DNA from 3 places in the Paenibacillus sp. SRL342 genome. Region 2 is predicted to be linked to each of the others. Evidence: riboswitches for the same ligand, from Rfam matches in the RefSeq annotation. Region 2 holds a riboswitch; each other region holds the start of a gene.
The links. A riboswitch is a leader RNA that binds a small molecule or an ion and turns the genes downstream of it on or off. The one in region 2 is predicted to bind S-adenosylmethionine.

Region 1 (7,737 bases), 3.0 Mb from region 2:
GTCCATGGATTGGATGCGGCCATACTGTCCGGCGCACTACTATTTGCTCTAGTGATTCTGTTCACTGTGTTATATGCCAAAAAGGCACGCAGCATACAGCCCGTGCAAGCTATTCGTTATGGTATGTCGGAGATAGATCACGGCCGGATGGCTGGCAAAATGAATTCGCCATTGGCCCACTGGATCGGCTTCACACGACTGCCTGTGACCGCCGTGCTTGGATTCCGACATGTGTTCAAAAACACCAAAAGCTCTGTTCTAACACTCCTGCTAACCACCATGGCTTCTTCCGTACTTGTTCTGGGTTATGTTCTGCTGACCAGTATAACCGGAATTGAACAGACCGCAGCTAAATGGGGGTATGACAATGCCAATATCGCAGCAGTGGTCGTGAACAAAAGTAACGTTCCAAAGACTGAATTAAAACAAACGTTAGAAGAGGATTCAAGGATTAGCAATGCAGGCTGGCAAGGGAACACAACGGGTGTAATTAGCCCGGAGTCTTCGGCAACAGTCAAGGGCCAATCCATCAGCATCAACTTGAATGTACTGGACGGGAGTTATCAAGAACTTGGATTCGAAACGTTAAAAGGGGTTAACCCACAACATGCGAATGAAATTGCCCTTGGTGTAAGTGTAGCCAACACATCAAATAAAGATCTCGGTGATCTTATCGATATCTATATTGAAGGAGAAAAGCGTACATTCCTCATTACAGGAATCTATCAGGCAATCGCCAACATGTCTGTTTCAGGCAGAATCACCATTGATGCTATGAGAAGTGTGAACCCCAGTTATAGTGAATTTGATGTTATCTTCATCAATGTGAACGATATGGCACAAGCGGATAAGGTTGCCTCGGAATTAAATGAGCAATTTAAAGATTTCGCTTCGGTAGTTACTCAGAAGACATTGCTTGATTCCGTTTACGCGGAAGCTGCTAACATCCTGATCTATCCGATGAGCCTCATTGGATTGTTGTTTATTACTGTGACGTTCATCATTATTTTCAGTACCTGTAGAATCAATATTCGTAAAGAAAGCAGAACGTACGGGATATACAAATCGCTGGGAATGACATCCCGCCAAATCAGGTTATCGCTCACCATGGGAATGTTCATACTGTCCTCCGTGGGAGCCATACTGGGTATTTTCGTCGGCGTATATCTGCTACCTCTTCTACTCGAAATGGTCCTTTCCGGTTATGGTATCGTACAACTTCCACTGATCCTGCATTGGGGTGGCATGGTACTGTTCACCTGTCTAACCATCATTGCAGCCAGTCTTGGCTCATGGTTCTCTTCAAGAATCATTCGGGAAGCATCGCCACGTATGCTGGTTATCGAATAATGTAATAAGGATGCCTTAACACAATAAAACAAGCCCTTCCATACCTCTATAGGATGTGGAAGGGCTTGTTTTATTGTGTTAAGAACTATTTCCGCCACTTCTTCGCAAGTTCACCAATCTGATGTGGGGTAGTGCGGCAACAACCACCAATAATTTGCGCGCCCGCCGCAACCCACTGCTCAGAAGCATCACTCATACTGCCACATGTACCCTGTCCGCTCCACGTCTTCGTTGCCGCATCGTATACTTCTCCTGAGTTCGGATACACAATAACAGGTTTATCGCTGGTACGGCTCAAAATACCCACTGCTTCCCTCACCACTTCCATCGGAGCACAGTTCAGGCCAATCGCCGCAATCTGCGGCTCAGAGCCAAACTTCTGTGCACATACCTCAAGCGGTGTGCCCTCGCTGATGCTTGTCCCGTCTTTTAAAGAAAAAGATAACCAGGCATACGCATGAGGAAACTCCTTCAGTACATCAACCAGCACCTGTGCTTCCTGCAAGGAAGGAATCGTCTCAAAAGCCAGAATATCTGCACCTGCTTCAAGCAACGCTGCCATACGTGGTCGATGGAAAGCAGCCAACGTCACATCCGACACGCCGTAATGTCCCACATACTCTGAACCATCCGCCAGATAGGCGCCGTACGGCCCAACGGACCCGGCAATAATTGGACGTGGACGAGCACAATCTCCTTCATGATCTACTGTACGATCTGTTATTTGCTCCTCATTCTCCACCGTCTCGGCACGTACCGGAGGAGCTTCTACAAGCTGACCTGTTGAGCTTTCTCTCCCTACTAAATCACTCTGCACTTCCACCCATACGGCATCTCTCGCTTTTGCAGCCAACTCCACCGTCTTGCGGATCAGCTCCAGTGCTGCCTGTTCATCGATTCCTCTCTTGCTGAAGCCATCCACCGTCGCCTGATAACTGGATGTAATTGCACAGTCGGCTCCTGCGCGGAAATAATCCGCATGGACCTGAACGATAACATCCGGATTCTCAAGCAACACACGAGCCGACCAGAGCGGATCATCCAGATTACATCCATGCTGTTCAAGTTCCGTTGCCAACGCTCCATCCAGAATCATGACTGGATGTTCACGCAGGATCTGTTCTATCGGGTTAGTCTGTTGTGCTTGCGTCATGTACTTGTCCTCTTTTCTTATTCACACGTTCTGTCAGATAATAAGCAGCGTAACATAATGCGATAAACGGAACCCCACAATACAGCGCAATTCGCTGTGTCGGGTCAAAGGCAATACCTATGCATGAAGCCAGGCATAATATAAATGAAACAATCGGTACCACCGGATAGAGTGGTGTGCGGTACACCAGATCTTTGACCGCATGGCCTTCACGGATATATTGTCTGCGGAACATGTATTGGGAGGCACTGATGCTCATCCATACTGCAACAACAGCCAGACCTGAAATGGAAACCAGTGTTATATATACGGTACCTGGCGCAATGATGCTGGACAGCAAGGCCAGCGCACCACCTACCATGCTGATCAGAAGTGCATTCAGTGGTACCCCACTTTTGGTCAATTTGGCAAACCACGGAGAGATCGTTCTTTTGTCAGCCAAAGACCAGAGCATCCGTGAAGATGCATACAAGCCCGAATTGGCAGCAGAGAGAATCGCCGTCAGAATAACAAAGTTCATAATGTCTGCTGCATAGGGTACACCCACCCGTTCCATTACCGCTACAAACGGACTTTCCAGTACACTGGCATCCGACATGGGCAGTAAGGCCGACAAGATAATGATCGTTCCGATGAAGAAAATAACTAAACGCCACAGCGTTGTATGAATAGCCTTCGGTATCGTCTTTTCCGGGTTCTCCGTCTCACCGGCAGCAATGCCGATTAATTCGGTGCCTGAGAAGGCAAAGTTTACAGCAAGCATGGTCATCAATATCGCTGTAGCCCCATGAGGGAACCACCCGGATGCGGTAATGTTCGATAGAAACGGCGCTGGTTCAGCATCCGCCATCGGAATGAACCCAAACATGGCTGCGCCACCGATAATAATGAAGATTACGATAGTCACTACTTTTACAGATGAGAACCAGAACTCGGATTCCGCAAATAATTTCACCGTTAAAGCGTTAAACAGAAAGATCATCAGGGCAAAGAGCGCGCTCCATATCCATACGTTCACCGATGGGAACCAGCGCTGCATCAGCAATCCGGCGGCTGTGAATTCGGAGCCAAGCGCAACAGTCCAGGTTAACCAGTATAACCAAGCCACCGTGTAGCCTGTTGCTGGTCCGATATATTTGGCTGCATAACTATGAAATGCTCCCGTCTCTGGCATATGAACAGACAGTTCACCAAGACAGAGCATCACCAGATATACAACGATGGCTCCGATCAGATAGGACAGAATGGTACCCAGTGGTCCCGCTTGCTGAATGGTGTAACCTGAGCTGAGGAATAATCCCGTTCCAATAACTCCTCCGAGAGAGAGCATGACCACATGCCGTGCCTGCATTTTCCGCTGAAAATGCCCTTTGTCGTTGTTGTTCTCCATACCTGCTGCTCCCCTACTTCTTCATCCAGAAAAAACAAAAAAGACCCACTCTGCCTAAAGAGTGCGCCGTTACTGACAAATAAAAACAAACGCTCCTATCTATCAGGCTTTCACCCGCTGGAATTAGCACAGTATCCTTCAGATCTGTTGCTGAGGTTTCTAAGGGCCAGTCCCTCCACCTCTCTGGATAAGAAAATGATTTTTTATAAATATAGCGATCTATCATGAATGTGTCAACATTTAAATCATAAATGAAACACATCGCTATTCGGTGGATGATCCCGGATTGGTAATGCTAATCTTCACATCGTACGTAATTGGCACGGTACTAAAAATGTTATCCCAATCATCTTTGACTTTCTTCCATGTTTTGGGCTCTTTAATACGTAAGCTATCCCGAAAATCCGCAACATCCACTTTGTAGGTATGCTGCAGCTTGTATAACACCTGACGAATCTGTTGTTCCGCCAGTTCAGCAAATTCTTTTTCCAGTTCCCCGCGATAAGCCCCTTTTTCCTCTCTTTCGGGAGCACGCCAATCCTCCATTAACCAGCCTTCGGATTCGGTCTTTACATGGAATGAAATATCATTGCCAACAACCTTGGGAATTACTTTTGTTTTCTTCTTTTTCATTTCATATACAACAGTGAATCCCTCTTTGTTGTAAGTCTTCAAGACGCCTCCTCTTTCCTTAGGCCTGAGCCACGATAAACCTTCCAGATCCGTTTGACTTAGTTCTCCAATAAACTTGGTTGTTTTCCCATCGAATATGCTGCCACCTGAGAACTTGCCCTCTCCATTGGAGTACAGTACATTCTGGAGCAAGAAACTGGAACCAGATTGCATTTGGGCATCTAATTTGGAGAGCAAAACAGGGTCAAGGATTTTGTTGGACAAGTATGAATTACCGGTAATTCCTGTTAGATAAAATGCTGGAATCCGAGAGGGATCATCCGAAGTCAGGACATCCACGGCGCGATGATGACTTATCAGCACCAGACAATTTGGACGAATATCGTTATCCCGAAGTACAAAATCCAGCAGCTGGTCCAGACCATACTTTTTGGCAATATCCTTGGAGACAACGATGACCTTTAGATGATGTCCGATAAGTGGACGGTCTCGCCTTAGTGCAAACTGACGAAAGATTTGCAGCAACGAATCTCCAGTAAGCTGTTCATTGGAATAGGAAGTCTTTCCCGAAGCAGGTGAACCGGATTGTCCGCCCTGTTTACTGTTCGAACCGCCCGTCCCGGGAGCAATCTGCACGGTAGCCGTTATATAATTATTCTTTGGATACTTTCCTCCCTGGGCAGCGATGTCCTTCTCAAATTCTGTTTCTTTCGCGATATCGATCCCGAGACCAACATAGACACTTAGTTCCTCGATCTCCCTACTGCTCCAGCATCCGGATATTACCAGAAGAACGGACAAAGCAAAGGCTACACGTAAAAGCATAAAAATACGAATCATGCTTGCTTGCCTCCCTTTTTGCGAATCAGACTTATTAACAGCAGCAACAGAGGTAAAATGGCAAAAAGAAGCACGGATAGATTGCCCAACATATCACCCAGTGCAAAAGTTTCATCCACGGTTTTCGGCATTAATGCTGTTAGATATATTACTGGCAGAAAGGCGTACATAATGACCTTGATCTTCTTCGTACGAAATAAATCCCGAATGCCCACCGAAGCGCAATAGTGTGTGATCGTGAAACTCGAGAAGATCTGCATAATCCAGATGACCAGTAGCAGGGATTCGAACCGTTCAAAGATCAAACCTTGAATCTCGAAGCTTCTAACCAGATCGAGCGTGGGCCAAGTACGTGTTTTGATGCCGTCGAGTGACAGACTGCCTACAACCATCACAACAGTAATCAGATAAATCATAGTCGATATGATGATGCCCCAGCTCATGGCTACATTGCTCTTTTTGGGATTTTTCATATAAGCAGTCATGACAAACATGACTTCGTACCCCGTGTAAGCCAGCAACGAAGGTTTCAAACCTTTGAGGACTGGCATGATACCCTCTCCGAGTACGGGTCTCAGATTGCCGATCTCAAATAACTGATTACTAAGCAAAATTTCAATCACAAATATAATCAGTGTAATCGGCAAAATAATCTCAAATACACGCACAATAACAGCAAGTCCGCCGGAGATCAAATATATGCCAATCCACATAAACACCATCACAATGGCCCATGTCGGAGTACGCTCTAGCAAATACATGCCTGTCACTTCAGCCATGACCCTGATTTCGAATGCGGCAATCACCATAAAGTACATAATCATGGCGAATCCCAATATGTAAGCAATCCAGCTCCCCGTAATCTCACGGGTGAACTGGAACACTGTTTTCTCCGGAAATCTGCGACACAGGGTAACCAGAATAATTCCGACACCCGTGATAATCAGTCCCGACAGAATGATGGAGATCCAGACATCCGGTGTTCCGACAGCTTTACTCGTCGTTCGGGGGAGGGTCAGGATCCCAGCGCCAAGCATGTAATTAACAATAACTACGACGGCCTGCCTTGTGCTAATATTTCCTTCAGAACCGTTCACTTCATCCCACCTCATACCTCGTGATTTGCTTGATTTATTTTTTGCGGTCTTTATCTATTGGATTAGACATCTCGGGACGCTTCCTCATCATATTTAGCGGAGCACGGATAAAGAAATCCTTCCATTCCCCAAAGTGATAAGGAACGGCCGGTGCAACATAAGGTAGGCCAAAGCTCGAGAGTCTCGCAAGATGGGTACATATAAGGAGAAAGAACATAACCACGCCAAACAATCCGAGTACAGCTGCGCTAAACATGGCAGCAAATCGCAGAATTCGCAGTGTGATGCCGGCACTATAGACAGGGATCGTAAAGGAGGATATGGCGGTAACCGCAACAACGATGACCAGGAATTGGCTTATAATTCCTGCCTGTACGGCTGCCTGGCCGATAATCAGACCTCCAACGATACCTAGCGAGGGTGCAATCGGCTTAGGTAAACGAATGCCAGCCTCCCTCAATATCTCGATCGAAAGTTCCATGATCAGTACTTCGATGATTGAAGGAAACGGCACTCCCGTCCGCGTTTCAATGATCGTCAATACCAGCTTGGTTGGGATAAGTCCCGGATGGAACGAGATAAAAGAGATATAGAGCGCAGGAGCGAGCAAGGCCAGCATGGCGGACATAAAGCGCAGCATTCGCAGGAATGTTCCAGGAATCCATCGTTCATAATAATCCTCGGGAGATTGGAGCAACATGCTAAACGACACTGGCACAATTAAGACAAATGGCGTCCCATCCAATAAAATAGCCACTCGCCCTTCCAGTAAAGCACCCATCACCCGGTCTGGTCTTTCTGTATTCAACACTTGTTGAAACGGACTGAGCGTATTGTCTTCGATGAGCTGTTCAACATACCCAGATTCCAACATGGAATCCATATCCATCTCTTCAATTCGCTTTTGGACTTCCGCCACGAGATTAGGATCAGCAATATCCTGAATATAGGCAACAGCCAAATCTTTCTTGATCCGTGAACCTACTTCATACTTCTGAATAAAGAGGCTCTGATCACTACCATACCGACGTAAAATACCTGTGTTATCACTTAACTGTTCAGTAAAACCAATTCGGGGGCCACGGAGCAACCCCTCTGACACCGGTTCATTCACACCACGTGTTTTGATCTTATGAGCTCCAATTAACAGAGCCCCCGGCAATCCATCGACCAACAGTGCATTTTTGCCAAAAAGCACGCCAACTGCGACCTCTTGGAGGGACTTGGTCTCCTCAACCAGACTGACAGGTAGTAATTGCTCTTGCAGGTAGGCC
Region 2 (7,737 bases):
GGCAACCAACGCCTCTCCTTCTGCTCGTTCTGGTTGAGGCAGCTCCTGGAGCTTCAATTGATCTATTCCTTCACATACAATGGCTCTCATCGTTGTTCCCCCTTGGATGCTTCTGCTGCCGTGTTGCTTGGCTTCGTATTATATTCAGGTCGTCCGCTTGACCAAGTCTCGTTATGCAATGGAGCCAGAATGCGCAGCACTTCATCCAGCAGGTTCTGATCTATCGGTTCCTCTATCCAGGCTGCATTATTGAGGATATTGCGCTGGCTGGCACTGCTCACCAGTGTTGTCGGAATTCGTTCATTCGACGTGGAGAATTGCACGGCCAGCTTGGCAATGTCACTGCCTTGTTCTGCACAGAAGCGGGCAGCCTTCAGGCAGAGCTGTTTCACCCGATCATCTGCCGGATGCCAGGCAGGAGCCCCTCGGGTACTCAACAAGCCCATAGAAAGAGGCGAAGCATTGACAAGGCCAATTTCTTTTTTTTCCAACAGGGGTAATAACGTTAATAATGAGGTATCATTCAATGAATAATGACAATACGAGATGATCGCATCCGCATCGATCTGTGGCAGAACCTTCTCGAACAACGGCAAGGGTAATCCACAAATGCCCGCATGTCGTATAATTCCCTGCTCTTTCAGACGCAGCAACGTTGGAAAAGCTTCTTCGATAATAATCTCTGCTGGCACAAATTCAATATCATGCAGGAACAGAATGTCGATATAGTCTGTATGCAGTCGATCCAGGCTCTCTTGCACGCTATTCAGAATCCGCTGACGTGAAAAGTCAAACTCATTTTCCCCATACCGTCCGGCTTTGGTTGATAATATATATGAACTGCGGGGCAAGCTGCGGATGGCTTCACCCAACACTGTCTCCGCCTTTGTCAGCCCGTAATAAGGCGAAACGTCTATGTAATTCATCCCCGCATCTACAGCCGCATGTACAGTGCGAATCCCTTCGTCCCGGTCAATGTCACGAAATACAGAACCGAGTGAGGATGCTCCAAAGCTCAATACAGGTACGTTCAGTTCCGTCTTGCCAAGTATTCTTCTCTTCATCGGTTTACCCCTTCCAGCATGTCTGACTACACAAGTTCCCTTTCATTGTAACAGTTCAATTTCAATATAAAATATCGCCAATTGCCTAACATGTACTGTTTGATGACCTCGAACCGCAGAAGAAATCAAAAAAGCCCGCCGTCTCTCCAAACGGAGTAGTCAGCGGGCTTGGCTTCATCAATACTAATCTACCGATCAGCATTTATGGGAGTAGTATTCAAATAATCAGGATTAGTTCTGCATTACGAAATCTTCATGCACGGCATTCTCTTCATCGAACATGCGTACGATGTCGTAACGGGTGTTACGCTGAGCCGGAATATAACCGGACTCTCGAATCAAACGCAGAATGGATTCAATGTTAACTTTGTAAGTTGCACCAGCAGCAGATACAACGTTCTCTTCAATCATGGTGCTACCGAAGTCATTACAGCCAAATTCAAGGGACTTCTTACCGATCTCAGGACCCATCGTTACCCAAGAGGACTGAATGTTCTTGATATTATCCAGCACCAGTCGGCTGATGGCAACAGTCTTCAAGTACTCTTCTGGCGTCTGACGCTCCAGTTTGAGATTTGTATTATCCGGTTGGAACGTCCACGGAATGAACGCCAGGAAACCTTCGGAATCATACTTGTTCGCAATACATTCGTCCTGAGCTTCACGTACACGGAGCAAGTGTAATGCACGCTCTTCCATCGATTCACCAAGTCCGATAACCATCGTTGCCGTGGTGTTCATACCGATGCGGTGTGCAGTTTGCATAACGTCCATCCAATCCCGCCATGAACCTTTCAAACGGCTGATCTTCCGACGTGTGCGGTCATCCAGAATTTCAGCGCCGCCGCCAGGCAAGGAATCCAGTCCAGCTTCGTGAATGGCACGAACAACTTCTTCCAATGTAAGGCCATCGGATACTTCAACCATTTTCATAATCTCCGCTGGGGAGAAAGAGTGCATCGTGATGTTTGGGAAACGCTCTTTGATGGCTTTCAACAGGTCTGTATAATAGCTGAAAGGCAAGTTTGGATTCGTTCCACCTTGCATCAAAATTTCGGTACCATTCACATCTTCCGTTTCCTGAATCTTCTGGAAAATAACTTCGTCCGGAAGTACATAACCTTCATCCGATCCAGGTCTGCGGTAAAAAGCACAAAAACGGCAGTACACATCACACACGTTCGTGTAGTTGACGTTACGCCCGATTACAAATGTTCTGTATGGTTCAGGGTGCATGCGTTTCATAATGACATTAGCAGCAGCCCCGATTTTGTCCACTTCGTTGGATTCAAATAGCTGAATCGTGTCTTCCAAGTCCAAACGTTCGCCCCGAAGGGCTTTATCTAAGATACGGTCTACCGTACTCATCGTAAAAAAGCCTCCCTCATGAAGAGAAATTATATAACGATCCGTCCCAACTTGTTCAAGAGAAGCAAGTTCTGGTGGCAACATCGTATTTCTGTACTCCACATATCGTAACACAGGTTACATGTGAAAAAAAGCACCTTATGTACAGGTGCTTTAAAAATAAGTAAAAATTTTTACATATGGAAAAGAATTATTTCAAACTTAAGTGATACGCATCGGCTTATTCGGTCATCCAGTTTTGCTAGGATTCCTGAAGTGCTTGTTCCAAATCTACAATCAGATCTTCGATATCTTCCAGACCTACAGAGAAGCGCAGCAACCCATCTGTAATGCCACGGTCACGGCGAACCTCAGCCGGCATTGCAGCGTGAGACATCATCGCTGGGTAGGACAGAATACTCTCCACAGCTCCCAAGCTTACAGCAACAATGGGGAGCTTCACCCGGTTAAGAACTGCTTTTGCACGATCACCTGAACCGACATCAAATGAAACGACAGCTCCATATCCTGTGGACTGGCGCTCATGTGCCTCACGGCCCGGATGATCCTCCAGTCCAGGATAAAAGACAGCGGTAATATCACTGCGCTTATTAAGCCATGCCGCCAGTTTGGCTGTGCTCCGTTCACTATGAGCCATGCGAGCTCCCAGGGTTTTCATCCCGCGCATCAGAAGCCAGGATTCTTGTGCCCCGAGTACAGTTCCAAGTCCATTTTGCAACTGTTTTAATTGTACGCCAAGTGATTCCGTGCGAGCAACGGCTAACCCTGCCAGTACATCACTGTGACCTCCGAGAAACTTCGTAGCACTATGTACGACGATGTCCACACCAAGCTCAATTGGACGCTGATAGTACGGTGTCATAAAGGTGTTATCCAGAATCGTGATCAGGTCATGTTCCTTTGACCAGTCAGTTACAGCAGCGATATCCGTAATTCGCAGTGTAGGGTTGGACGGTGTCTCCATATAAACTGCCTTGGTGTTTGGCTTGAGTGCCGCTTTTACTTCATCTATATTGGTCATGTCTACAAAGGTTGTCTCAATCTGCATACGGCTTAATATGGAAGTAAGCAAACGATACGTACCTCCATATACGTCTTCCGTTACAATCATGTGATCCCCTGCGGAGAACATCATGAACACGCTTGATATCGCAGCCATTCCCGAAGAATAGGCAAAGCCTCGTGCGCCGCCCTCCAGCAATGTGATGTAATCTTCCAATGCCTGACGTGTCGGATTACCCGAACGACTGTAATCATGTTGAGGCGGATTGAAGATATCAAAATGATGGAAGGTTGATGCTTGATAGATCGGTACACTGGAGGCTCCAGTCGTTTTGTCAATTTCATCGCCAAAATGCAGCAATTTGGTATCAAATTTCAACTCAGAATTGGGCTTGTTGTTGGACTCACTCATGAGTGCACGCCTCCTTCCACTTCCTGTTGTGCAGCTGTCAGAGCATTGCCGAGATCTGCAATCAGATCATCTGCATGTTCAATGCCTACGGAGAACCGGAGCAGACGGTCATCCACACCTACGGCTTCACGAATCTCAAGCGGAATATCCGCATGAGTCTGTACTGCCGGATAAGTCATGAGTGATTCAACTCCGCCGAGACTTTCGGCAAAAGCAATGAGTTTGATATGACGCAGCAACGGTTCAACATAACGTGCATCCTTCACTTTGAAAGAGAAGATACCTGTGTTACCCGTGGATTGTTTGTTCTGTATCTCATACCCCGGATGATCGGATAGGCCTGGATGGTACACTTCAACCACCGCTGGGTGCTCAAGCAAGTATTTAGCAATCGTAAGTGCATTGTGCTCATGACGCTCCATGCGAAGAGCCAGCGTTTTCATACCTTTCATCAACTGGTAGGAGTCACTTGGAGATAATACTGCTCCAATGGAATTATGCAGGAACGCCATCTCTGCAGATAACGCCTCACCTTTGGTAATAATTAGTCCGGCGAGCACATCATTGTGTCCGCCCAGATATTTGGTAGCGCTATGAATGATGATATCGGCACCCAGCTCAATCGGACGTTGGAAAAATGGAGTCAGCAACGTGTTGTCAACAATGGTCAACAGGTTGTAACTTTTCGCCCAGGAAGCCACGGCTTCCACATCGGTGATCATCATCAGTGGATTGGTTGGTGTCTCAATAAATACAGCTTTTGTATTTGGCTGACGAACCTTCTCCAGTGCTGCAAGGTCATTCGTGTCCACATAACTAGCAGTTACGCCGAAACGGGACAGAATACGTTCCAGCAGACGATAGGTTCCACCGTACAGATCCAGCGATACAATCAGATGATCCCCTTGACCAAACATGGCAAAGATCGTTTGCAGCGCGGCCATTCCCGAGCTACAGGCAAACCCTGCATCACCGGACTCCAGCGCTGCGGCGGCTTCTTCCAATACTTTACGGGTTGGATTAGTCGTACGAATATAATCAAACCCCGTGCTTTGTCCAAGCTTCGGGTGGCGAAACGCAGTGGATTGATAGATCGGAAAGTTAATGGCGCCTGTTACCGGTTCATTGATGGACCCAATTTGTGCTAAGCGGCTTTCGATTTTCAACTTGTTGTTGTCTTCCATTGCTGCATCCTCCTGTAATCTCGATTAGATTTGCGGGCCAATATCGTAAGGTGTTTCTTGATACACATAGTAATTGAGCCAGTTAGAGAATAATAAGTTGGCATGAGCGCGCCAAGTAGCCGGTGGCACACGGGAAGGGTCGTCATTCGGATAATAATGCCTAGGCAATGCGATATCCAAACCTTTGGCTGCATCCCGGTCATACTCCCACTTTAATGAGAACGGGTCATACTCGGCATGTCCTGTGGCAAAAATCTGTTTGCCGTCTTTGGTAGCAACCAGGAAGATCCCCGCTTCCTCGGATTCAGCCAAAATCTCTAAATTCTCATTCTTTTCAATATCTTCGCGTCTCACTTCCGTATGACGGGAATGTGGAACGTTGAATACTTCATCGAACCCACGCAACAACGGAACATGTGGTTTATTGATGGTATGTGGGAAAACCCCAAAACACTTTTCTTCTAGTGCAACCTTGGGTACGTCAAAATGATGGTATAAACCTGCCTGGGAAGCCCAACATATGTGGAGGGTTGAAGTCACATTGGTTTTGGTCCATTCGAAGATCTCCTGGATTTCATTCCAATAGTTCACGTCTTCGAAATCCATCTGTTCCACCGGGGCACCCGTAATGATCATTCCATCGAAACGGCGGTGCTCAATCTCATCAAAGGTTTTATAGAACAGATCCAAATACTCCTGAGACGTATTCTTCGACGTATGGGATTTGGGATGTACGAGAACGACATCCACCTGAATAGGCGTGTTTCCCACCAGACGAAGCAATTGTGTTTCGGTCGTTTCCTTTGTGGGCATCAGGTTTAATATAGCGATACGGAGTGGACGAATATCCTGCTGATATGCAGAAGTTTCATCCATGACGAAGATATTCTCTCCTTCAAGTACTTCTTTTGCTGGTAGAGTATCGGGTATTTTGATTGGCATAGTAAATCTAACTCCTCCTTGTGCATAGATAGATGCAGCCACCCCTGGCTTGATGTCTTCACATCAATACAGTTATAGACTGCCTTGAGCTTGTAAAAACATTGAATTGCTCTTTCATCCAACGTTACAAACAACCACAAGTTCCTTAGCGAAAATCACTGCTGAGAAGTCGGGGCATATAACAAAGACCTTCCTCGGATTTCGAGAAAGGTCATATGTAAAAAAGATATGCGCCTCTCTCATCTCTCAGTTACAACAGTGCCACTTGACACTTAGTCGCTGCAAGAATTAGCACCGTGCGGTATACCGCCGGTTGCCGGGTTTCATCGGGCCAGTCCCTCCACCTACTCTTGATAAGATTTCGCTGTATTAGATTGTAATTAAATATGGTTCACCGTCTACTTTATTACATTAATGCCCTCACGTCAAGATGCAGTTCGATGTCTGCTTCCCAGATCGGAACCGTTCATCATCCATTGTCATACACTGCCTCAGGGCGCGAAATAGACACATTTTTGCGCTTGAAAGCACCTTGTACCAGCGGTATACTAAACAAGGTGTTATAAACCCTTATGTGAGAGGTGACATATTAAATGGATGGCGACCCGAGGCCTGACTGGCAGCCGAATTCCGACAAACTGCATAGAGAATTGACATCAGCATGCCGGCAGCGGGACGTGACTTCCGTTTGAGTATATAGTGAACGCAGCCCTGATCTCCAGGCTCCGCTGCCGACCGGCTGATTTGTTCTTTTTGCGCCCATAATGATAATATCCGCCAAGTTGGCGGGTGCAGAAGGAGTAGATTAACGATGAAAATCCGGTTGGTAAACAACGGTGTATTTATTCCGGTGGACGACATTCAGCAGGCGCTGACTCCACCAGCGGAAGGATTTTACTGGATTGATGCGGACGTAGACGATTTGGCGGTACTTCAGCCGTTGTTCTTGATGCATGATCTGGCTGTGGAAGACTGTCTTAGTGACGAAGAACAACGTCCGAAGATTGAAATTTATGAGAACCATTATTTTATTGTGATTAATAGCATCCGTTTCGATGATGAAGAGATATTTCTACGTGCGGTCAACCTGTTTCTCGGCAGACATTTCATTATTAGTGTTACCAAGCAAAAGGTCAGCGAATTGCGCACACTGAAACCAATCCTGTGGGAACAGGAAATCAGTACACCAGATCGTCTGCTGTATTTGCTGGTTGACTTGATTGTTGATAATTATTTCACCGTAGGTGACCGAATCGAAGCACGGATCGAGAAGCTTGAGGAAGACATTCTGATGCACACCAAAAAGTCACATCTAAATGAGATTATCGGGCTGCGCAGTGAGATTCTGTGGCTGAAAAAAGTGCTTGGACCTCAGAAAGAGGTCATTAACACCCTGAACAAAAAAGATCTGCGTCTCATCGATGATCAACTGCAAAAATATTTCAGTGACATCTATGAGAATGCTGTAAAAATATCTGAAACCTTTGAGACTTATCGCGACCTGATGGGCAACTTGCGAGAAGCCTACCAATCCAGTATTGCGAACCGGGCGAATGAGATCATGCGTGTATTTACCGCTATTACCACGGTCTTCATGCCGCTGACGGTCATTACGGGTATATACGGCATGAACTTTACGAATATGCCAGAGCTTAACTGGAAATACAGCTATTTTGTTGTGATTGGCCTGATGGTTACCCTGGGCCTGAGCATGTTCTTCATTTTCCGCAAGAAAGACTGGGTATGAACTCATATGAAATAACAA
Region 3 (7,737 bases), 3.3 Mb from region 2:
TCATTGGTGCCTGTCATATCGGCAGCATTTGCCCGCAAGGATGAAGCTCATCTGAAAAGTCAGGTTACACTTGCCTTGCGCATTTCGATTCTGACTGGTATGCCGATTGTCATTGCACTTTGTGCGGCAGCATATTCGGTCAACGGATTGCTGTTTACCAATCTGGATGGAACGCCGATCATTGCCTTGCTGACATTCGGTACCATTTTCCAGATTACGATGATGACCACCAACTCCATTTTACTAGGGGTAGGGAAACCGCGGATTACGATGATCAGTGTCGCAGCAGGAGTTGTGATCAAACTGATCGCAAGTCTGATTCTGGCGCCGATCTTCGGCATTTACGGCATCATTATTGCAACGGCCCTCTGCTTCTTGGTCATCACGTACCTGAATCTGCGGGTCCTTCGTAAAATCGTTGATTTCTCCATCATGGGAGATCGTTGGAAAGGGTTTATCATTACAGTGTTGCTTGCAGCAGGTGTAGGATTTGCAGCGAACTGGATTGGCAATATGATCTTTGGACTCTTCCTGCCAGCACGCGTATCCTTCTTGCTTACCTGCCTTGTGGTTGGTGTGCTTGTTGTGGTGGTGTATCTGGTTCTCATGGTTGTGCTGCGTGTATTGCGCAAGGACGAACTGGGCAGTTACCCACGTATCCTGCAAAAAATTCTTCGTCCACTTATGCGTCTTCAACGTGGAGCTGGGCAAAGAGCTTAAAATGCAAGGAGTACCATTCAAGCATTACTATTTTGTGAAAATAGGATACAAGCTCTGTCTGCTGTTAAGCGGACAGGGCTTTTTGTATAGATAAGGAGAGCTGAGCGACTGAACTTTACATTAGTCCAGCAAGCGAGGATTAGCGGTACATCGGTGTTCACATCATCCGTCTTTGCCTGCTCTATATGATCTTTAGATTAGTGTGTGATGGCTTTAGCATCATGAGCCAGTGCTGTTTTCAGCATGCCATACCGGTGTTCGTGACTCATCTCGAATAGCCATGGACGCCGCGGTGCCGTCAGATAACCGAGGCAATCCCGAGTCTGAAGCCAGTCCTGTCTGGTGATCGGTTCATAAGGCGTGTCTCCCCATACGGAGAGCAGTTCCGGACTATATAATCGTTGCCCTTCTGGAAGCCATTCCTCATCCAGTAACGCCTGAGCGTATAATGTATGTTCACCCGCCTCGTCTTCACGATTGGTAAACAGGCCAGGCCAATATTCAGCGCGCGAGCCACGATGGGGAACCAAACGTGCGAACTCCAACACTTGTGTGTGTACTTGCTCCACGCCAAACAACAGAGCATATAGGCCTTTGCCAAACATGATTCGCTCATCCAACTTGCCAAAATGTTCAATGACGCGTCCTGCGAGTCCTGCTCCTCGTCCAAGAGGGAAGACGATATGATTCAGACCGGCCAGATTATGCAGATGGAATGCGGGTTTGGAAAGTACTTCTTTTTGAAAATAAGGATGCTGCACGACTCGGCTCTCGATATAGTTCTGCTCATTAATAATTAATGCCACACTTAGCAGTGAACTGCATCGTTCCAGCCAAAAGCGTTCCCAAAACGGCGTCATAAACGCCGATACGTGAAAGTGCGACAAGAGATGGAAACAGCTTCGTCCGATGCGACGGCTGTTCATATACAGCAGAAGCTGGGGATATGCATCCTGGAAAATGAGTGCATTGCATCGCTCCAGCAGCCGATACATACGCTCGCGATCGCTTTGATTCTGCAGATTATGCATCAAGTCACTCTGAAGATCTGTCATGTGATATCCGCCGTTGCGAGAGACCATATGGGCCAGCAGTGCCCAATGCAGTTCGGGATATTGCTCATAACATTCCAGATAGGCTGCCGTGCGGGTGATATTACTCCGATTGTGCTCCTGGGTCAGTGTCTTAATCTCTTCCAGAATGATGCAATCTTCTTCACAGACGAGTGCGCTTTGAACCTGGTCCGTGCGTGCAAAAGATTTGCTGCTGGCAGGTAACAAACGCTCCACCTCAGACTGTAAGGCAGCTGCCGTATCGGTATCCCACTCGATGTCACGCAAAGGGTGACGAAGCTGTGCTGAAGCTTGCCATGCAGCCTGTTTGCCACGCCATATTTCCCGGGCAGCACCCGGAATGGAACGAACCATCTGCAGGAGGGACCCGTGATGTTGTTCGCTGGAAGAATCGGTTCTGGTGGAAGTCATGATGTGACATCCTTTCATGATGTTCTGGGTTTAATTTCACAGACCATGTGGTTATTCTAAGTATGCGCTGATTATTTGACTTCCACTCGCCAATTTGCTTCACTTAGGGTAAGACAAGGTACAGAAAGGGAGATGAACCGAATGGAACAGATTACTTCCAAACCGGCTTTTGATGTAGCCATCCAATCCCCACGTTTGACGATTGCCGTATTCAAGGCAGACTGGTGTGGTGACTGCAAATACATCGATCCGTTTATGCCTGAGGTTGAAGAGAAATATGCACGTGAACTGACTTTGATTGAGGTCGATGTGGATCAGGTTGGAACTGTTAGTGAAGAACAGAATATTCTTGGCATCCCAAGCTTTGTGGCGTATACAGATGGCCGCGAACTGGTACGGTATGTGAACAAGCTGCGCAAGTCGAGAGAAGAGATTGAGCAGTTCCTGGATCGCGCAGTTGAGGTGTACAACACGATCCATAAATAATGTTATATAAGTTTGATAAATTTACATAGACACTCCGATGACAGAATAACCTTCCGATCGCTGTTATCTCCAGATTTCTTTGATCCCTTTTATAAAGGGGGAAATCTGGGGATAAAGGCGAACGCTTCGCTTCTTCTGGTTATTTCTGTCCTCTCCGCTATTGTGTAAATGTTTCATTGAACTTATATAAAAGTATGAGAGGTTCATGTTGTAAAAGGGTATAATACAAAGAACGCCATTTCTCTTGAAATAGGGAAATGGCGTTTGTGTGTTCGACTTGTTCTATATAAGAAACGTTTCTGTACATATCACCAATGACCTGTGGGTCATTATTTCACCAGACGTTAACATTTTGTCACAAAGCGCGACGTCAATGAACATTTTATCCGGTATAATGAATTTAGTTGTGAAATAAGTGTCAAAGTACCGAAACAAGCGGAGAATATTCTTCGCCATCTTAAACCAACAGCGGGTGAGAAAAAATTGAAACACTTAACTTTGTTTAAATGGTTAACCGTATTAACCTGTCTTGTCATGTTTCTGGCCACTTTTGGTGGAGGCATTGTAACCAAAACGGAATCGGGCCTTGGCTGCGGAACGGAATGGCCTTTATGTAACGGAAAACTCGTTCCCGCACATACTGTGGCTTCACTCATTGAATATTCCCATCGCGCTGTAAGTGCACTGGCTGGACTGTTGTCCATTGCCTCGTTTGTGGCTTTTCTGCGATTCGGCAAGTCACGCCGTGACCTGCAATTGTTTTCTTTCTTAACTCTGGTATTTGTTATCGTCCAGGGAATCATGGGGGCTTTTGCCGTCGTCTTCTCCCAATCTTCAGCAGTCATGGCACTGCATTTCGGCTTTGCACTGATTGCTTTTGCCAGTTCCCTAATGATGGCGCTGGGCATAAGGCAGGAGGCCAAAGATGGTGGATTGGAGCGCCTGAATAAATACCCTCGGGTCACTAAAAAATTCAGGAATCTGGTCTGGTTCTCCACCATTTACACATATCTCGTGGTATACACGGGTGCATTTGTGAGCCACACGGATTCTGCCGGCGGATGTTCCGGATTTCCGCTCTGTAACGGGCAGATTATTCCTGAGCTTTCAGGTGGGGTAGCGGTTGCTTTTGCTCACCGTGCAGCAGCTGCGTCGCTCGTGATTGTTATCGCAATCCTGGGTCACTTCGCTTACCGTAATCATCCGGACAACAAGGAAATGCGTACTCTTGGTGTGGTATCCGTTGTTCTTATTCTGATGCAAGTAGTCATTGGTATTTTCATGATGGTGACAATGAACCGTCCGGAAGTATACATGTTCGTAGCTCTTGCTCATATGCTGGATATTGCCCTATTGTTCGGAATCTTAACGTATATGAGTTTCCTGGTGTACAAGCTGCATCGCCCGGTTAATCGATTCTAAGACATAGCTCCATTCTTTTGGGCTAAACATGAAAGTCCACCACCCAGTGATGTACATCATTGGACAGGTGGACTTTGTTTGATGTCAGTGGGATCAGGGCAACCTATGGCATGCAGCAATTACACGGAATGGATGATGTTTTACGTTTACGGTGATGAATTCTTGTTGATTTGGAAAAGAGGAGGTTAGATATGCTACGAACGTTGTTGGGGGAAAAGCCACGTATAAACGAAGGTAAATTGAAGGCAGCGATGGACGCAATGGCGCATACGCTTGAGCTATTTCAGCGACAAATGCATGTAGACCATGATCCCACGCATGACTATCGAAAGCTGTATGTGTGGACGCAGGGACTCATCTCCTCACTGGATGAACTGGAGCAAAGCTGTTTCGCTGCTGCTCATTTTCGCAAAAAGGTCGTTGCAGGTTCAACGAACGATATGACGCCGACTGAAAAAGCCGAGTATGCCCGATATGTGTATTTCTACAAAGATGGCTTTATCCGCTGCTTTGCCATTCTGGATAAAGTGGGCACGGTATTAAATGAAATATTCCAGCTGAATACTTCCAATACCAAAGCGCATTTTTCTTATTTTACGGTGTTAAGGCAGTTCGATTATGCGAGGGAGCATCATGATCTTGCGTTGCAATTAATACAGATCAAGGACTCTTATCGTGAACCGATGAGCAAGCTGCGCAAACGACGTAATATGGAAATTCACTACATGAACTCTGAAATGCATGATGACCTGTGGCAGTTACATCAGACCCTGCAAGGTAAAGTGAAATTGGAGGATCTGAATCAGCATGTGCAGGAAATGCGTCAGGGCGTGGATATGGTCTGTGAAACGTTAACAGCCTCTTATAGTTATATCAACAAAATATGGAAAAGAAATAATTCCCTTTGACAAATCGGAATACTTGGAATATACTGAGTTTCAATTAGAATGTTACAGTGACAAAGATTGAACTGATATTTCAAAAGTTACGTTCACATTATAAAGCATAAACTACATGAACTTATAAAATCCTACAACAACATATTTCTTATCGAGAGCGGCGGAGGGACAGGCCCGATGAAGCCCGGCAACCGATTTGTAACGACATGATACATGTATCATTCGTTATAGATGTTAGGTGCTAATTCCTACAAAATGGTGCGAGACACGATTTTGGCAGATGAGAAGGTATATTCTTTCACGTAAAGAGCCCTCTTTGTATCTGCAAAGGGCTCTTTTTTTGTACTTTAAGGGGAGTTTTCCTTTAGATCGGGTAAAGATACATGTAGGTGGTTGGAAAGGGGCAAGTGCGATTGATTGAATTAAAAGGTTTAACGAAAACGTACGGCAAAGGGGCAAAATCTACAACAGCGTTGTCCGAGCTGAATTTAAGCATCCAAAAGGGCGAAATCTACGGAGTGATTGGCCATTCCGGAGCGGGCAAAAGCACATTGATTCGCTGTATTAATTTGCTGGAACGGCCTACGGAGGGTGAGGTATGGGTCGACGGAATCAACCTTACTGAACTAAGAAAAACCGAATTGCAGCAACAGAGACGCAAGATCGGGATGATTTTTCAACACTTTAATCTGTTATCTTCGGCAACGGTATATGACAATGTAGCTTTTCCACTAAAGCTTGTGAATACACCCAAGGAAGCCATTGATCGCAAAGTGAAGGAAATGCTTGCACTGGTTGGTCTGGAGCACCACAGCAGCAAATATCCGGCTCAATTATCGGGTGGCCAGAAACAACGTGTAGGGATTGCGAGAGCACTTGCAAGTGACCCAAATGTTCTTCTCTGTGATGAGGCTACTTCGGCACTTGATCCGCAGACGACAAATTCAATCCTTAAGTTATTACTCGACATTAATGAAAAGTACAACCTTACGATTGTGCTGATCACACATGAGATGCATGTCATTCAGAACATCTGTGACAAGGTGGCTGTCATTCATCAAGGTGGCATTGTGGAACAAGGACCTGTAACAGACGTGTTCCTGAAGCCGCAGCATGCGATTACGCGGGACTTCATGATGCGTGACCATGAAGCTGGACTTGCTCTGGAAGAGACCGCTCTGGCAAATGCAGGCGTTGAATTGCAGGCAGGTGCTGCTTCCAAACTTGTGAAGATATCATTTCTGGGTAACAAAACGTATGAAGCGATTTTGTCTAGAACGGTACGTAAAACAGGCGTGGATTTTGCCATCCTGCAAGGTACAATCTCTACGATCAAACAGGTTCCTTATGGGCAACTGACCGTTCGGTTCGAGGGTGATTCAAATGCGATTGATCGGACGATATCAGAATTAACCGCTGAGGGACTTGATGTGGAGGTGCTTCGTTAGATGGATTTTTCAACCGTACGTTGGGAAGAGGTTGGCAAAGCTTCCATAGAGACACTGCAAATTTTGGGTGTATCAGGCTTGTTTACCGTTATCTTAGGTTTACCGCTCGGAGTACTGCTATTCATGACAGCCCGATCTGCTTCGATTAAGTCACGGGCAGTGTACACTATACTATCCCTGATTGTGAATATTTTGCGCTCAGTCCCATTTATCATATTGATTGTTGCTCTTATTCCATTCACTCGTATACTCGTCGGTACAGCTACGGGGGTGCTTGGTGTTATACCACCTTTGGTTATTTCGGCAGCTCCTTACTTCGCTCGTTTGGTGGAGACGACGTTGCGAGAAGTTGATCGTGGTGTCATTGAAGCGGCACAGTCGATGGGTGCATCGACCGGACAGATTGTAAGACGGGTATTACTGCCTGAGGCACTGCCTGGACTGCTTGCTGGTATAACGATCACCATTGTTACGCTCGTCTCCTATACGGCGATGGCGGGCATGGTTGGCGGTGGAGGTCTGGGAACACTGGCAATCAACTATGGATACTTCCGTTATCAAAATGAAATTATGATCATATCCGTAGTGTCGATGATCATTCTAGTGCAAATTCTCCAGATGGCTGGAGATCGCTTGGTTACATTTTTCACCAGGAAATAACACATAGATAACATGATGGATATGCATTAATGCAGATGCCACATGACAAAAATGATTAGAGAAGGGGTTTTACACATGAAAAAATGGTCTTTTGCTCTACTTAGTCTTATGTTGATTGCGGTTCTCGCAGCTTGCGGAAACAACAAGGACGCCGATAGCGGCGCAGACAATTCAGCAGGTGCACCTCGTACAGTTGAATTGAAAGTTGGAGCTTCACCTACACCACACGCAGAGATTCTGGAAAGCATCAAGCCTGAACTGGAAGCACAAGGTATCCGTCTGCAAGTTGTCACGTTCAATGACTATGTTCAACCCAATCAGCAACTTGCTGACAAAAAATTGGATGCAAACTTCTTCCAGCACCAGCCTTATCTGGACACAGAGAATAAAGAACGTGGATTCAACCTCGTTTCTGTAACACCTGTTCATGTTGAACCTTTTGGTGGATACTCCAAAAAGATTAAGTCTTTGGATGAATTGGCAGACGGCGCAAAAGTAGCAATTCCAAATGACCCATCCAATGGTGGACGTGCACTGTTGTTGCTTGCGAAGGAAGGTATCATTACGCTGAAAGACAACACAAATATTACATCTACGATTCAAGATATCACAGCCAAT

Region 1: it holds a riboswitch for S-adenosylmethionine, as region 2 does, so the genes downstream of both, mmuP (S-methylmethionine permease) here and metA (homoserine O-acetyltransferase MetA) in region 2, are expected to answer to the same signal.
Region 3: it holds a riboswitch for S-adenosylmethionine, as region 2 does, so the genes downstream of both, AC4E8D_RS25770 (methionine ABC transporter ATP-binding protein) here and metA (homoserine O-acetyltransferase MetA) in region 2, are expected to answer to the same signal.

What each region holds. Positions count from the first base shown of each region.
Region 1 is NZ_OZ481790.1:6,161,849-6,169,585, forward strand. Features, by position in the region: gene AC4E8D_RS27195 (ABC transporter permease) at 1-1,350, shown strand, start outside; gene mmuM (homocysteine S-methyltransferase) at 1,436-2,503, opposite strand; gene mmuP (S-methylmethionine permease) at 2,481-3,893, opposite strand; SAM riboswitch class I at 3,986-4,087, opposite strand; gene AC4E8D_RS27210 (Ger(x)C family spore germination protein) at 4,158-5,366, opposite strand; gene AC4E8D_RS27215 (GerAB/ArcD/ProY family transporter) at 5,363-6,478, opposite strand; gene AC4E8D_RS27220 (spore germination protein) at 6,498-7,737, opposite strand, start outside.
Region 2 is NZ_OZ481790.1:1,962,476-1,970,212, reverse strand. Features, by position in the region: gene AC4E8D_RS09050 (zinc-binding alcohol dehydrogenase family protein) at 1-90, opposite strand, end outside; gene AC4E8D_RS09045 (aldo/keto reductase) at 87-1,064, opposite strand; gene mqnC (cyclic dehypoxanthinyl futalosine synthase) at 1,296-2,432, opposite strand; gene AC4E8D_RS09035 (trans-sulfuration enzyme family protein) at 2,674-3,846, opposite strand; gene AC4E8D_RS09030 (PLP-dependent transferase) at 3,843-5,030, opposite strand; gene metA (homoserine O-acetyltransferase MetA) at 5,055-5,972, opposite strand; SAM riboswitch class I at 6,209-6,332, opposite strand; gene corA (magnesium/cobalt transporter CorA) at 6,784-7,719, shown strand.
Region 3 is NZ_OZ481790.1:5,847,506-5,855,242, reverse strand. Features, by position in the region: gene AC4E8D_RS25795 (putative polysaccharide biosynthesis protein) at 1-720, shown strand, start outside; gene AC4E8D_RS25790 (DUF2515 family protein) at 918-2,204, opposite strand; gene AC4E8D_RS25785 (thioredoxin family protein) at 2,346-2,690, shown strand; gene AC4E8D_RS25780 (COX15/CtaA family protein) at 3,174-4,112, shown strand; gene AC4E8D_RS25775 (Cthe_2314 family HEPN domain-containing protein) at 4,304-5,020, shown strand; SAM riboswitch class I at 5,157-5,298, shown strand; gene AC4E8D_RS25770 (methionine ABC transporter ATP-binding protein) at 5,425-6,459, shown strand; gene AC4E8D_RS25765 (methionine ABC transporter permease) at 6,460-7,119, shown strand; gene AC4E8D_RS25760 (MetQ/NlpA family ABC transporter substrate-binding protein) at 7,195-7,737, shown strand, end outside.